One region of the Rossellomorea yichunensis genome, then DNA from elsewhere that is predicted to be linked to it. Evidence: riboswitches for the same ligand, from Rfam matches in the RefSeq annotation. Region 1 holds a riboswitch; the other holds the start of a gene.

Region 1 (7,783 bases):
CAAGGACCAATCCTTCTACTTTTTTCTTTTCAAGTTCTTCTAATTGCTTTTTAAAATCAACGGCCGTATTTTCTGAGAAAGTAGTGATCTGGATGTATCCTGTTTTCTTCCCATTGACTTCCTTCACATCAGAGATGACCGTCTCGACAGGAATCTCATCACGTTTCACAGATACTTTGATCGGATCCGTCAGTCCTTCCCGCGTAATTTCCAATTGAACCTCCGTACCCTTTTTCCCTCTGATTTTCAAAGTAGCTTCGTACAGGTCAAGTCCTTCGATGCTATTTCCGTCTACTTTAATGATACGGTCATTCGGTTTCAATCCCGCTTCTTCCGCAGGAGAATTTTTAAATGGAGCAACAATGATCAGCTTTCCGTCCATGATCGTGACTTCTGCTCCGATTCCTTCGAATGAAGAATCCAATGCGTCATTGAATTGGGAGGCAGTCTCGGCATTCATGTAAACCGAGTATGGATCATCGAGGGTCTTCAACATCCCTTGAATGGCTCCTTCCACAAGCTGCCCCTTGTCCACATCCTGAAAAAACTTGTCACTGATCAGATCATAAGCCACTTCCACTTTGTGCAGCTTGTCATTGAGCTCGCCTTTTCCGTCAAACTGAGCAAGCTCTTCCCCATCCTTGCCCGTCCATTCCAAGCCGCCATACATTCCTCCGGCACCGATCAGCATACTGATGATGATTGTGATGATGAGCTTTCTGCCCGTCCACTCCATATATTCCCCTCCAGCTTGTTGTTGGTCTTTGTATAGATAAGAGTGGTGCGACTAAGGACGCCAGCCTTTCTTATCCAACGAAAAAGACACCACACAAAAACGCGCTAAGGCGGTGCGATGTCTTTGCTTATCTAACTATATGCCGGACGGGGACGAGTTATGATAAGAGAGCTCTTATTTTGAACCTGTAAAAACTCTTTGTACGTGATGGTTTTTGAGATGAGAAGCAATGATTCCTCCCCACTTTTCAAATTCCACCAGGAATCCGTCATGACCAAAGGAAGTGGAGATAAAGTAGTGTTCACTATTTGGTACAAGCTGAGTAAACTCCTTTAGATACCCAGGTGAATAAATTAAATCTCCTTCATAACTGATCGAAATCAGTTCGCACTGATAGTTCTTCGCTACTTCTTCTGTTCCTCCTCTTCCTCTTCCGATATCATGTGAGTTCATCGCTTTCAGCAAGATAAGGTAACTGTTAGGGTCAAACCGCTTTCCTAATTTCTTTCCTTGGTAATCGAGATAGCTTTCGACATTGAACAGTTCGTTTTGCTTTTCACGTTGGAAACGATGATCGAACAACTCCTGAGTCCGGTATGTGACCATTCCAACCATTCTGGCAATCTCCAACCCTTTCAAAATGGAGCCTGGTGGATAATGGCCTTTTTGAAAGTCGGGGTCCTCTTCAATCGCTGTGATTCCGATGTGATTAAAGGCGAGACCGTAATCATTTAAGGCAGGGGTGACGGCAAGGGCGAATACTTTATTAATATAGGCAGGATAAAGGACTCCCCATTCCAAGGCCTGCATCCCTCCCAGGGAGCCTCCAATGACCGCTTCGATGTGGTCGATTGAAAGTTGTTGGAGAGCTTTATATTGGGCATGGACCATGTCCCTTATCGTAATACCCGGGAAGTCCGGACCGTAACGCTCTCCCGTTTCTTGATTGGTGGACGCCGGTCCCGTGCTTCCTTCACATCCTCCTAATACATTAAAGGCAATCACATTAAAATGGTCGGTATCAATATACGAGCCCGGACCGATCAGTCCGTCCCACCAGCCGCGGTCTTCACTCGTCCCCTTTACGATATGGGTCCCGGTGAGGGCATGGCAAACCAGGATGGCCGGTCCTTCTTTGTTTCCTGTTCGTTCATACGTAAGATCTACATTTTTCAACGTGGTGCCTGACTCTAATGTTAGGGATGGGATGGTAATGGAGCTAACTTCATATGTGTATGGTTTCTCCACTCCTCCACCTCCTTTTTTTGGTGTTGTGGCGGGGGTGATCAGGTTCCCCCCGTGTGTAAAACAGTTGATTATGGACTCGGTTTTTGAGTATTTGGCATTATGGGCGTTGAGAATTTGTCGTTAGGGCTATCGTCAATAATTCTGATTATCATTCGAGGTGACGGCGTGCATCCTGTTTGCTGATAAAATTCCGATTTCGCTGATATATTGGGAATTTCGCTGATAAATGGTCCGTTATCGCTGATATATTCGAAATTTCGCTGATAAAATCAGATTTTCGCTGATATCTCCCCTAAGTAGACCCCGGATACCCTATAAATAGTATCCAAAATCCACTTTTTCACCCTGTAAAGTGATTTCAATTACGTTTTTAGGGTTAAATCCCCCAGTTTCCATTATACCCGTGATGTTTCCAACGCCACTTCAATGGCATGATCCAAGTCCTCGATGAGGTCCTTCGCAGACTCTAATCCAACAGAAAGTCTCACAAGATCCTCGGTTACCCCTGTCGCACGGATTTCCTGGTCGTTTAATTGCTGATGGGTCGTGGAAGCCGGGTGGATGATCAGTGATTTTGCATCCCCTACGTTGGCAACGTGAGACCAAAGGGAGATGTTATCGACAACTTTCCGTCCGGAATCTCTACCACCTTTAATCCCAAAGACGACGATGGATCCCGCTCCGTTTTTCAAATATTTCTGAGCAAGTTTATGTGACGGATGCTGAGGCAACCCAGGGTAGGATACCCAAGCGACACCATTATGCTGATCTAAATGCTCCGCAATCTTCAAAGCATTTTCCGTATGACGCTCGATGCGAAGATGCAGGGTTTCTAATCCTTGCAACAGAAGGAATGCGTTCTGTGGACTTAAGCACGCCCCTAAGTCACGAAGCAGCTGCACTCTTAATTTTGTAATAAAGGCTGCCGGTCCCACATCCTGTGCATAGCGCAGTCCGTTATAGCTCCGGTCCTCTTCCGTGAAGCCCGGGAATTTTTCATGATCCCAATCGAACTTCCCACCGTCAATGACGACTCCCCCGATTGCTGTACCATGACCGCCGATCCATTTTGTTGCAGAGTGGATGACGATATCGGCTCCATAATCGATCGGCTTACATACATATGGAGTGGCAAAGGTATTATCGATGATCAATGGGATGTGATGGTCATGAGCCACTTTTGCTACCGCTTCAATATCAAGCACATGTAGACTTGGATTTCCGATTGTCTCAGCGAATACGGCTTTCGTTTTAGGAGTGATTGCTTTGCGGAAATTTTCAGGGTCGGTCGGATCTACAAAATGAACCTTGATTCCGTATTTCGGAAGTGTGGTCGAAAATAAATTATAGGTCCCGCCGTAAAGATTGGTGGCCGCTACAATTTCATCTCCTGCTCCGGCGATATTTAAGATTGATAGAGAGATGGCAGCCATTCCGGATGAAACACCGAGTGCTCCGATTCCCCCTTCTAAAAGAGCAAGGCGTTTTTCCAACACGTCTACTGTCGGGTTCATGATACGGGTATAAATGTTTCCCGGCTCTTCAAGGGCAAATAATTTTGCTGCATGATCACTGTTATCAAAAACGTAGGATGTCGTTTGATAAATCGGCACTGCCCTTGAACCTGTGGATGGGTCGGGCTCCTGGCCGCCGTGAAGTAGTAGTGTGTCGAAATCGAATGATTTTGTCATAGAAAATTCCTCCTAAATGGTTTTGTGTTTGGGTTTCCGTTTTGCGATTGGATGTTTTGGACGTTTGCCTGTTAAAGTTTGTTGGAATTTTGACTGTTGAATTTAAGTAATAATTTGACTGTTGATTTCGGAATGATATTTGACTGTTAATATAATGCATTTTTTTAACAGTTAAATACCGACCAGGCCAAATCCCCCTGTTGAACTCAGAAACTGAAAAATCGAAGAAGTTTATTTTCCTAAGAAGATAGAAGAGGAAAAATAAAAAACCCTCTTCCTAAGAAGAGGGTCTAATTTAATAGGGTCCTCCTCTTATCTTTCAGGCAGATCGCCTGCAGGAATTAGCACCTTTTCATGTGACGCATTACTGCGTACATGAAGGTTGCCGGGTTTCATCGGGCCTAGTCCCTCCACCTCTCTGGATAAGAGCATGTAGTTGTCAATGTGAAAATTCTTGCGTTGAGATGAATTATAAGGGGTAAACGACCTCAACGTCAAGAGTATTTTTAGAATTTTTACATTATTTAATTTTTAGCAGAAGCTGCAATCGCTTCGTTAAATTGAGCGACGATGTCTTCCCCGTCTTCAATACCTATCGATATGCGGACGACATGTGTATTTATTCCGAGTTTTTCCTGCGCATCCTTCGGTAGAGCACGATGAGACGTTCCTAATGGGTAAGAAACCGTTGTCTCTACACCTGCAAGGGAAGGGATGATTTTAATCCATCCAAGTGATTTGAAGAATGTGCTTATATCACATGTGTTGGATAGCTCGATTGTTACGATTGCGCCATTCCCTTTATCCGATAAATCGGTTGGGTAATAGACTCCTTTCACATAATCATTTGATCGAAGGTCTGCCGCAAGAACTTCGGCATTTCTTGCTTGGGTTCCCATTCGAAGAGCCAGCGTTTTCGCTCCACGGCAAGTCAGCCACGCTTCAAATGGGCTTAAGTTCGAACCGATGTTGACGACTTTTTCTCTCGCTTTTTGAACAAGCTCTTCTTTTCCAACTACGACTCCTGCTGTGATATCACTGTGTCCACCGATATACTTCGTGGCACTGTGTGCGACCAGGTCCACCCCTTCTAAGAAAGGCTGGCGCAGAAAAGGTGTGGCAAACGTGTTATCAATCATTGTTTTCAGGTTGTGTTTCTCAGCAAGTTCAACCATTCTTGATATATCTTCTACTCGCATAAATGGGTTCGTCACCGTCTCACTGTATAGGAGTTTCGTTTGTGGTGTCAGTGCCTCCTCGATTTCTTCAACACTCGTAAAATCAACAAATGAAGACGAAATGCCGAATGTCTTAAGCTCTTCTTTCAACATATGAAACGTACCGCCGTATAAATCTTCTGCGGCGATGATATGATCGCCTGATTGCACTACAGCGAGGATTCCTACAAGGATGGCCGATAATCCAGAGGAAGTCGCGACACCCGCTGGAGCTCCTTCCAAGTCCGCCACCATCTTACCAAGCTCGTCTGTATTTGGATTTCCCGTTCTCGTATAGAGATAAGGGGATTTCCCTTCATAGAAACCCTCCAACTCTTCTAAAGATGTAAAAGAAAAGGCGGATGTTTGATAAATCGGAGTCGTCTTACTGCGAATTTCCTCAGTTCCTTTTAACTGACTATGTACGACCTTTGTTGTGAATTTCATCTCTGTCATCCTTCCTGAATCTATGTATTTTTAAAAGTGTATCATATTCAGAAGATTGTGAGGAGTAGGATGTATTGCAAGAAATAAAAAAACACCTGCCCAATTGCAACAGGTGCCTTCCGTTTATTGAACGTTATCTAAACATCCGATCAGACGATTTTCAATATCCAATGCCAGGCTTTTTAGTTTATCGTTATCCACCATTTCGATCAGCTTGCTTGGTTTTGCCATGCCGATCTTGGTTGTACCGCCTTCTGTGTATACCGTGACTTTACATGGGAGGAAGTAGCTTACGAGCATGCTTTCTTCCAGTACTTTTTTGGCTTCATGAGGATTACATACCTCTAATACGACTACTTCTTCATTGAAATCAAGGCCTTTGTCCTGCAGTTTCTGAGCAAGATCGAGATTCCATAGTACACCGAAGCTTTCATCTTTAAGGTTGGATTCTACCGCTTCCACAGCTTCTTTCACAGTCATCGAGACTTCTTTAGTGTAATGAAACATGTTCACATCTCCTCCTTTTTTTATCACATTCATTTAATACCTCATAGCGTATAACGTCAAACATCGATATTCAGAGGTCCGTCCCTCTCCATTATTCCATTCCTTCGACCATTTTACCCATCATGTCTTCGTTCATGGGGCCGACGATTTTGTGTTGAATGATGCCTTTGGTGTCGATCATGTAGGTGGTCGGGATGGTGAACGCCCGGTATTCGTCTCCGACTTCACCCTTTTCATCCATTGGGATGGGGAAGGTAAGTTCGTAGCCGTCGATGAATTCCTGGACAGCCTTTTCCCCATCGTCCATGGAAGTCAGGTTGACGGCGAGGATTTCAACGTTTTCTTTCTCTGCATTCTCTTCGTAGTAGCTCTGCATATGGGGCATTTCGGCTTTACATGGCGGACACCAGGTAGCCCAGAAGTTCAGGATCACTTTCTTACCTTGATAATCTGAAAGCTTTACGGCTTTATCATCTAAGGTGGTTAATTCAAAATCCGGAGCGCGGTCCCCTTTTGCAAGCCCCTGCGCTGCATTAGACAGATCCATGGATTCATTGGCTAATTGAGCGGCCTCTTCCCTAGCTTTCTTTTCCTGCTGATCCTGAAAGAAGTTCGCTAAGAAAATGCCAATCAGAAGCGCAACGATCGCCAAAGCAAAATTTCGTTTATTCATTGTGTTTCCTCCTTACGTTTAAAAGAAAGATGAGATAAGTCATCATGATCAGATACGTCCAGGCAGTGACGGTCAATTCAAATCCGCCAATGAAGGCACTTAGAAATAACTGGACTAAAGTAAACATAACCAATAATTGTCCTGCCCAGATATCGGCGCCTGGATCACTGGTTTTTTTAATAAAAAAGACAAGGATCAATAGATTGAATAGCACTTGAATACCAGCTAGAAGATAGTGGTGATGAAGCATATGAAGGACAGCTTCAAAGACAAGAACCGTGACCATCCATGAAATGATGACAGTAGCCGGATGATCTACTTTTTTAACAAATATGTAGGCAAGGGCTGCTATCAGTCCTAACCAGTACCCAATGACTCCACCGTGAAAATAGAGGATCGTAATGGGATGCTCCATAACCGTTTGAAAATCAACTACAATCAAACTCAGCTTCCAGACGAGTAAAAAAGTAAAAATACTATTCGAATACCAGTCGCTCGCCTTTCTATTCCAGAAGTAGAGGACCAGGAAAGTGAGTATGAACGAAATGATAATAGCTGCCCATGAAGCCGGAAATGTGAAGGAGCCTATAGTGTACCATTGTTCAGTCATAGGCATTCCCCTCCCTTCAGATACTTTCTGGCTTATCTAATATTTTTTCTGACAACAATGTAATAAACCGATGGATGCAAGTGACCTATAATTGTATGGAATCCGGATGATTGGAGCTGTCGATCGAGATCACTGGAAGAAATCCGATGATCTAATGGCGGTCCCATTTCTGATTCTACCTTTTCCCAATCCAGGATCAGCCATATTCCATCTTCCTTCAGCATATCGTGTAAATCCTGAAATACTTTGATCAAGTCGGGAACTTCGTGTAAGACGAATGCGGATACGATTTTATCCAAAGTACCTTTGTTGAAGCTGAGGTATTCAAGGGAAGATTTCTCATAAATAATATTATCTACACTCTCTTCAGTGGCACGGTGTTTCAAATACTCCAGCATTTCCTGTTGCAGATCTACCGCCTGAACCTTTGTTTCAACCATTTTGGCAATTGGAAGAGTCAGGTAGCCATTGCCACAGCCTAAATCGGCGACGATATCGTCTTTATTAAGTTTGAGAAGTTCGAGTACTTTGTCCACTGGCACGAGCTCTTGACGTTTTGGATCGAGGAGCTTTGAAGCTTTGTGATGTTCATATAAATCTCCGGTCATCGGGGTTCCTCCGTTCAGCGATAATACCCTATTATGTATTAGTATC
Region 2 (7,783 bases), on a different contig from region 1:
GACATGATAAAGAAAAGGAGTGATCAGAGATGAGAATCGTGTTCATCTGTTTACTAATGACTTTCTCTTTTCATGATTCCATTTCAGCCCGAAACATCCTGCCCCTTCCAGCCCATCATAATGAACTCGCAATCGTCATTGATGATTTAGGAAACGAGATGAAGGGAACAGAGGAAATCCTGAAATTACCCGTCACCTTGACGATTGCAGTTATGCCCTTTCTGCCAACTACAAGACAAGATGCGGAGAAGGCACATGGGCTGGGCCATGAGGTCATCGTCCATCTACCCATGGAACCGATGTCCGGGAAAGCAAGTTGGCTTGGGCCAGGGGCAATCACCACTTCGCTTTCAAATGACGAAATCCGGAAAAGAGTAGAAAAGGCGATCGAAGAGGTTCCCTATGCAGTAGGCGTCAATCACCATATGGGTTCAAAAGCAACAGCCGATGAACGGGTCATGAGGGTCGTTCTAGAGGTATGCAAGGAAAAGGGATTGTTTTATTTGGATAGTAAAACAACAGGAAAGAGCGTCATTCCCAAGCTTGCGAAAGAATTGGGTGTTCCCTATCTTGAAAATGAATTATTCTTTGATGATGTCTATACCATCCAGCATATCGGAAAGCAAGCCAAGCTTCTTTCTAAAGAATTAGACAGTGACACTTCCACCATTGCCATAGGTCATGTCGGGGTCACAGGAATCAAGGTCGCAACCATGCTTGAAGAGTTTCTTCCTCTTTATGAGAAAAAAGCATCCATTGTACCACTGTCAGATTTAATACCTGAATATCATTTGATTGATGAGAGCATGCCTTGATGGTGTGCTCTTTCTTTGTAAATCTTCTGTTAAACCAAAGCTTATTTTTTTGATATAAGAAGACCCTCCCTTATAATCAGAAGGTAAGAAGGAGATGATTCCATATGGATTATGCCATTGTGACGGGAGCAACAAGAGGATTAGGTGAATCGATCGCCAAGCTATTTATCGAAAAAGGCATAGGTTTGATCAATGTTTCCAGATCAAATAATGAAAGACTGCAAAAGCTTGCCGGGGAAAAAGAGGTTTCGTATGAATTCTTTCCATGCGATCTTGCACAATCAGGAGAAACAGAAGCGGTCTTCCGTGAAGTGGGGACAAAAGTATTCGGATATCAATCTGACAGAGTCTATATTGTCCATAATGCCGGTGTGGTGACACCAATCAATCGGTCTGGTGAAGTAGAAAACCAAGCTCTTGAAACGAGTGTGCATGTGAATTTACTTTCTCCCATGATCTCAACCAATGAGATGATAAAAGCAGCCCGGGGATCTGACTCGAAGATGATCATGATCAATATCAGCTCAGGAGCAGGAAGTCGTCCTGTTCACGGATGGAGTACGTACTGCGCAACCAAAGCAGGTGTGAACATGTTGACGGAAACCGTGAGCTTAGAGCTTTCTAAAAAGCATAGCCGGCATCAAGTGATTGCTTTCAGCCCAGGGGTCATGGATACGGACATGCAAGGAGAGATCCGTTCCTCTTCTAAAGAAGCCTTTGCCGATGTCGAATCCTTTCAGCGCTACAAAGAGGAAGGAATGCTTCGTGAAACAGATACGGTCGCAAATGCTCTGATTAAACTTGTAACAGAAAGCGAAATCGAAAGTGGTAAGCTGTATCATGTAAATGATTTGTTATAAAAAGAAAGCAGATTCCTGGCAACGGAATCTGCTTTTTTCTTATCAAAATAGTTTGTTGCTATTATAGAGGAGGAGAAAGTAATAGTTGATTTCCGCTACAGGATGCTCGCTTTCCGCGGGGCTGGCGGTGAGCCTCCTCGGCTTCGCCTCCGTGGTCTCACCTGTCCAGCTATTCCCGCAGGAGTCGAACATCCTGCAGCGAGAATCAACTTTCTAAGCATGTATCCTTAATGGAAAACAATAAAAATAAGTTTAGCAAACAGTCTCATTTAAGGTATTCTTTTAAGGAAGAAGAATTATTTTTTCTAGTTACATTGTTTTCTTGTACACCTTGAAGCTCTGTCATAAAAATTCTGATAAAGATGGTGAGGGGAACTGCGCAGACTCCTGCGGAAGTACGGTCGTGCCGAGACCCCGTTCCGTAAGCTGAGGAGGCTCGGCCGAACGCTAGCTGCAAGCGGAGCAGTTCCCATCACCATCTGGCACACGCTAATTGACAGAGCCTTGCAGAGCTTATGTTAAAAAGCAACAATTTTTGAGAAAAGAGCGTATCAAAAAAAGAGACAAACCCCAAAGGATTTGTCTCTCTAAAATTAAGATCGAACCGGGTTAGCTTCCGGTGCTGATTTACGTGTGAATTTCGGCAGTGCAAATCGAATGGCAATCAGACCGCAAACAGCAATCAGGACAGGGTAGAAGGCATATGGGAGGATGCTGACCGGTGAAATGCCTGCGACTTCAGCCACTAACAGTGCCTGTGCTCCGTATGGGATCAACCCTTGAATCGAACAAGAGAAAATATCCAGGATACTGGCTGATTTACGGGCATCCACTCCATAGTTTTCACTAATCGATTTGGCAAGTGGACCGGCAATAATGATCGAAATCGTGTTGTTTGCTGTGCAAAGGTTAGTGGAACTCACTAATCCTGCAGTAGCAAGCTGTGCTCCCTGAGGAGACTTGATTCTGCGTGTGGCATGATAAAGTAATGCCTGGATCCCGCCGTTATGACGAATGAGTTCGACAACTCCGCCAATCAGTATGGAAAGGATCACAATCTCTGCCATTCCTGTCATTCCATCGGCCACACTGCCGAAATAACTGGATGGAGTAAAGCTTCCATCTATGAATCCAATGATTCCAGCTAAAACAATTCCGCCTAATAAAACGACAAACACATTTAACCCTGCAAGAGCACCGATGATAACTCCAAGATAAGGCAGGATTTTAATCCAATTAAAGCTTTCCGCTCCGACAGTTGATTGATTCCCCATAGTAAGAACCAGGAGAATCACCATTGTCACGATTGCAGCAGGTAATACAATGAAGAAGTTCACTTTAAATTTATCTTTCATTTCCGTTTTCTGAGTACGAACAGCTGCAATGGTCGTATCTGAAATGAATGATAAGTTATCTCCGAACATCGCTCCTCCAATAACTGTCGCCATCGCAAGGGGCATAGAAATATCTGTACCTGAACTAATCCCGACACCGATTGGCGCAAGTGCTGCGATCGTTCCCATGGACGTACCCATTGATAATGATATGAAAGCAGCGATAATAAATAATCCAACGATGATCAAGTTACCAGGGAGCACGGATAGAGCGAAGTTTACGGTTGAATCAACGGCCCCCATCTTTTCAGCCACTCCGGAAAATGCTCCTGCTAACAGAAAGATAAAGACCATGATCATGATATCAGGGTGACCGGCTCCTTTAGCGAAACGCTCTATCTTAGCCGTTAAAGTCTCTTTTCGGTTCATCAACAAACCTACTACGGATGCAATGATAATCGATACTAATACAGGAAAGGCATAAAAGTCTCCGGAAATGATGCCTGCTCCAAGGAACAGTGAAACAAATATGATCAAAGGCAGTAACGCCAATAAATTTCCTCTTTCTTGATTCATTCCTAACACTCCTTTGGCGTCCAATTTACTAACATACAAAAAACCTCTTCCAAAATAAGAAGAGGTTTCAAAAGAACGAAACACTCCTCTTATCTTTCAAGCATTTCGCTTGCTGGATGTGGCACAGCACTCAATATGAGTCCGCTGCCGAGACATCGCAGGGCCAGTCCCTCCGTCTCTCTGGATAAGAAGAATATCGTATTTAGTTGATTTAAAATATACTTCCATACTTTAAAGGGTTTACTCGAAAAAGTCAAACGGGAATTTTTTCTGAAACAAAAGCGGAGGCGGCTCGTTCAGTCCCGACAAGCATAAGACAAGAACGTCGGAAAGGCGCCTTATGCCTTTTTGGCGTTCTTGGCTTATGACCTCGAGGGACTAGCCGCCGTAGCTGGATGAAACAAAAGCGGAGGCGGCTCATTCAGTCCCGACAAGCATAAGACAAGAACGTCGGAAAGGCGCCTTATGCCTTTTTGTCGTTATTGACTTATGACCTCGAGGGACTAGCCGCCGTAGCTCGACGAAAAGCATGACTTTATCCATAATAAGGTATAAACTCATAGACAATTGAACGTTCAAGGTCTACTATAAGGAAGACAAAAAACATCTTGGGGGATACGGTAGTGGAAAGAACAGTACGAAATCAAATTTTTACCTTACAAGGATTTTATTTATTAACGTTCTTCGGTGTTGGTAGTTTATATCCCTTACTCAGTGTGTATTTGAGCGAAAGTGTGGGATTAAATGGTTATCAGATTGGAACGATCATGTCTGTAGGTCCCATCATGATGATTTTCTTCCAGCCTATTTGGGGAATGGTGAGTGACACGACCAATCGTCCCACCGTGGTTCTTGGTTTAACCTCTTTAGTAGCGGGGATCTTTGCACTCGGTTACTTGTTTATGGACTTTTACTATGGCCTGCTTATCGTGGCCATTCTAGTGGCCATTTTCCAAAGTGCAATCATTCCCGTTTCTGATAGTATCAGCTTGAAGTATACAAGTAAAGTCAGGTATAACTACGGAAATATCCGCCTGTTCGGCTCTTTGGGCTTCGGTATTGCAGTCTTTATGATGGGAAGACTTTCAGAAGGATTTATCGGGCCAACCATCATTTTTTACTCTTTCTTTATCTGTTTAGTACTATCCGGATTCCTTTCCTTCCGGTTTCCGAAAGAGAGGGCGGCAGCCAAGCTTGATTTAAAGGCAGGGATGAAGGAATTATTCACGATGAAAAAGTTCCTTATCTTTTTAGCAGTCACATTCTTAGTGTTCGGTCCGAATTTAGCAAACAATGTGTATTTCGGATTATTTGTTGAAGATTCAGGTGGAACGTATGCGGGGATTGGTCTTGCGTTCCTGATTGCAGTGTTATCGGAAGTTCCCTTTATGAGGATCGCCGGTGGCTGGATTGATAAGTTTGGTTTGTTAACCGTCGCTGCTTTGGCAGGTGCTGCTTCCATGCTCCGCTGGCTCTTTTACTTTACAGAACCAAGTTTATGGCTTGTCTATTCATCGGCTGTCATGCAGGGTCTTGCCATTGGGTTATTCATTCCAGCCGGCTTGCGCTACATTAAAGAAATCACGCCTTCCCACATTACAGCAACGGCCGTTACGGTATATTCAGCAATCGGAAACGGACTGGGGAATTGGTTCAGTACCTTTGTTGGCGGCTTTATCTATGAAACGTACTCCATTTACACGGTGTACTTATTCTTCGCAGTTCTATCCCTGTTGGGGATTTTCCTTTGCTTCGTCCTCATGAAGGAAGAAAAGAAAAATGCACTCGCTTATTAATACATCAAGGCGCCTGAAGAGAACATTTCTCTTCAGGCGTTTTTTGTTAAAAAATATTAAAAGGGAGGATTTTCCTTTGGTGGTAGCCAATAGGTATAATAAGGGAAGAACGTAAGTAAACAAAAAAGTAATCTGAAAAGGTTTTGATAAACATGAATTGTGGTAGAAGAAGGATAAGTATTCATTGAAAATTATATAAATACCAGTTAGAATAATATTATTAGAAAATTCTTTCAATTTTATAAACTAGATTAGAAACATATTACATTTTATTAAAAAGGGGATATTAAAATGGAAAATACATTCGTGTACTCAAAAGACAATGCAAACCTTGGAGATACCGTTCAGTTTAAAAGGAAGAAACATGTAATCAATGGTGTAGTTACTACCCTTAGAGAAAATACGGTCATTGTCAAAATGGACAGGGATGTTGCGAAGAAGCTGGATTTACCGGACGATCAGACCGTCGTGTCACATAAAAACTATGCCGTCATAGAACGTGCAGAAATTGGTACACAACCTGTATTTGTATACGATGGGTGGAATAGCGCATTAAAAGCTTAAGTTCAAACATACAAAGTAAAAGACCCTGACACTCTTACACCATTAACATGGATTAGATGTGTCGGGGTCTTTTATGTAATGTCCGTTAACTGCAGACTAAGAGAAGCAACTCTGATTAAATTAGTTTAATTTAGCTGCATACTCCTTCACCATTTCAATTGTGACAAGCTTTCTCTGTGGAACGACACCTTGACGGGCAAGGATATTGATTTCGTTCGTCACATGATTAATGGCATCCGTTGTAAACGGTTGATCTTTCAAACAAAGCTGAACGGCTTCATCGATTGCTCTTTCTCTACGCTCATCCAATAGCATAAATTGTTGTACCAGTTGATTTTGTTTACTTGAATGCTTCGTGATGTCTTTGTGTACACTCATGATTTCATCCCTCTCTATCAATTACGCATTATATCATCTATTATGCCTTCTTCCAGGCGCTCATGGCAACGTCTTAAATATCCCTTCTATAAGATAGGGGACAGGAGCCTTGAAATTGATTCTTTTACTTTGATTTTCATAGGTCTTTTATTATACTCTTCCTTGGTTACTTCTCTACTCTTCTCAATATCTTTCCTGAATACAGCACTCAGATTTTCAGAGATGGTTTGATCATATAAAAAGGCATTTACCTCGAAGTTGAGGCGAAAGCTTCTTACATCAATATTTGCGGTTCCAACTGAGGAAATGGTTTCATCCACTACAATGGTTTTGGCATGAATAAAGCCGTTATCATATATATAAATTTTCACTCCTGCCTTCAGTAACTCACCAATGTAAGAATAGGTCGCCCAATACACAAATAAATGGTCAGGTTTGTTCGGAATCATAATCCGGACATCGACTCCTGTTAGAGAAGCAATTCTCAACGAATCCAGTAGGCTGACGTCCGGTATGAAATAAGGAGTTTGAATATAGATGGATCGTTTGGCAGACGAAATCATTTTAATATAACCGTTTTTAATTTGCTCCCATTCAGAGTCGGGGCCACATGTCACGATCTGTACTCCTGCATGCCCAGTAAAGGAAGGCTGTGGGAAATATCGTAAATCGTAAGCGATCTTCTTTGAGCGGCTGGCTTGATTCCAATCCAGAATAAACCGGGTTTGCATGGCAAGTGATGAGCTCCCTACAATCCGCAGGTGGGTATCACGCCAATAACCGAATTTAGGATTCAAGCCCAAGTACTCATCTCCAATATTAAATCCACCTACATAACCGACCTTCCCGTCAATAATCACCAGCTTTCGGTGATTTCGATAGTTGAGGCGGAGGTTGATAAAGGGAATTTTCGAAGGGAAAAACACGGCCACTTCCCCGCCGGCTGCAAGAAGTTCTTTAAAGAAGCTTCTTCTTGTCCGCCGGGAGCCCATTTCATCATACAGAACCCTGACCTTTACGCCTTGCTGTGCTTTCTCAGTAAGCTTCCCCAGGATCCGCTTGCCTAAGTGATCTTTCTTAAAGATATAGTATTGGATATGAATATGATCCTGTGCTGCATCCAAATCTTCCAATAAGGACTCGAATTTATCCTCCCCATGGGTGAACAATTGCACTTCGTTATCCTGGGTTAAAAGAGCTTCATTATTCATGAGGTGCATATAAATAAGGTCCTGATAGCGGGAGGACGTTTCATTTTTAAAAGGGAATCGGTGTTCTTTCAGGGAGAGTATCTGCTTTTGAATCAAATCTTCGATGCCGATTTTCTTCATATCTTCCCAGTCGAATAATCGCTTTCTGCTAAGGTTCTGACCGAAGATTAAATAAAGAATAAAGCCGAGAAGGGGAATGAAGAACAGAACCATAAGCCATGCCCAGGTCGCACCGGCATCTTTTCGCTC

The links. Region 1 has a riboswitch for S-adenosylmethionine ahead of RSX31_RS15690 (homocysteine synthase). Riboswitches for the same ligand answer to the same signal wherever they lie in the genome.
Region 2: another riboswitch for S-adenosylmethionine. It lies ahead of RSX31_RS21335 (Na+/H+ antiporter NhaC family protein); the one in region 1 lies ahead of RSX31_RS15690 (homocysteine synthase).

The regions. Positions count from the first base shown of each region.
Region 1 covers NZ_JAVYAD010000005.1:360,581-368,363, forward strand. The annotation lists gene RSX31_RS15680 (S41 family peptidase) at 1-736, opposite strand, end outside; gene metX (homoserine O-acetyltransferase MetX) at 911-1,984, opposite strand; gene RSX31_RS15690 (homocysteine synthase) at 2,380-3,675, opposite strand; SAM riboswitch class I at 3,985-4,104, opposite strand; gene RSX31_RS15695 (trans-sulfuration enzyme family protein) at 4,200-5,339, opposite strand; gene RSX31_RS15700 (DUF302 domain-containing protein) at 5,463-5,846, opposite strand; gene RSX31_RS15705 (peroxiredoxin family protein) at 5,938-6,519, opposite strand; gene RSX31_RS15710 (hypothetical protein) at 6,512-7,129, opposite strand; gene RSX31_RS15715 (class I SAM-dependent methyltransferase) at 7,162-7,737, opposite strand.
Region 2 covers NZ_JAVYAD010000010.1:24,452-32,234, forward strand. The annotation lists gene RSX31_RS21325 (divergent polysaccharide deacetylase family protein) at 30-815, shown strand; gene RSX31_RS21330 ((S)-benzoin forming benzil reductase) at 920-1,675, shown strand; gene RSX31_RS21335 (Na+/H+ antiporter NhaC family protein) at 2,269-3,585, opposite strand; SAM riboswitch class I at 3,672-3,776, opposite strand; gene RSX31_RS21340 (MFS transporter) at 4,209-5,381, shown strand; gene RSX31_RS21345 (DUF2187 family protein) at 5,673-5,945, shown strand; gene RSX31_RS21350 (YpbS family protein) at 6,066-6,323, opposite strand; gene cls (cardiolipin synthase) at 6,410-7,783, opposite strand, start outside.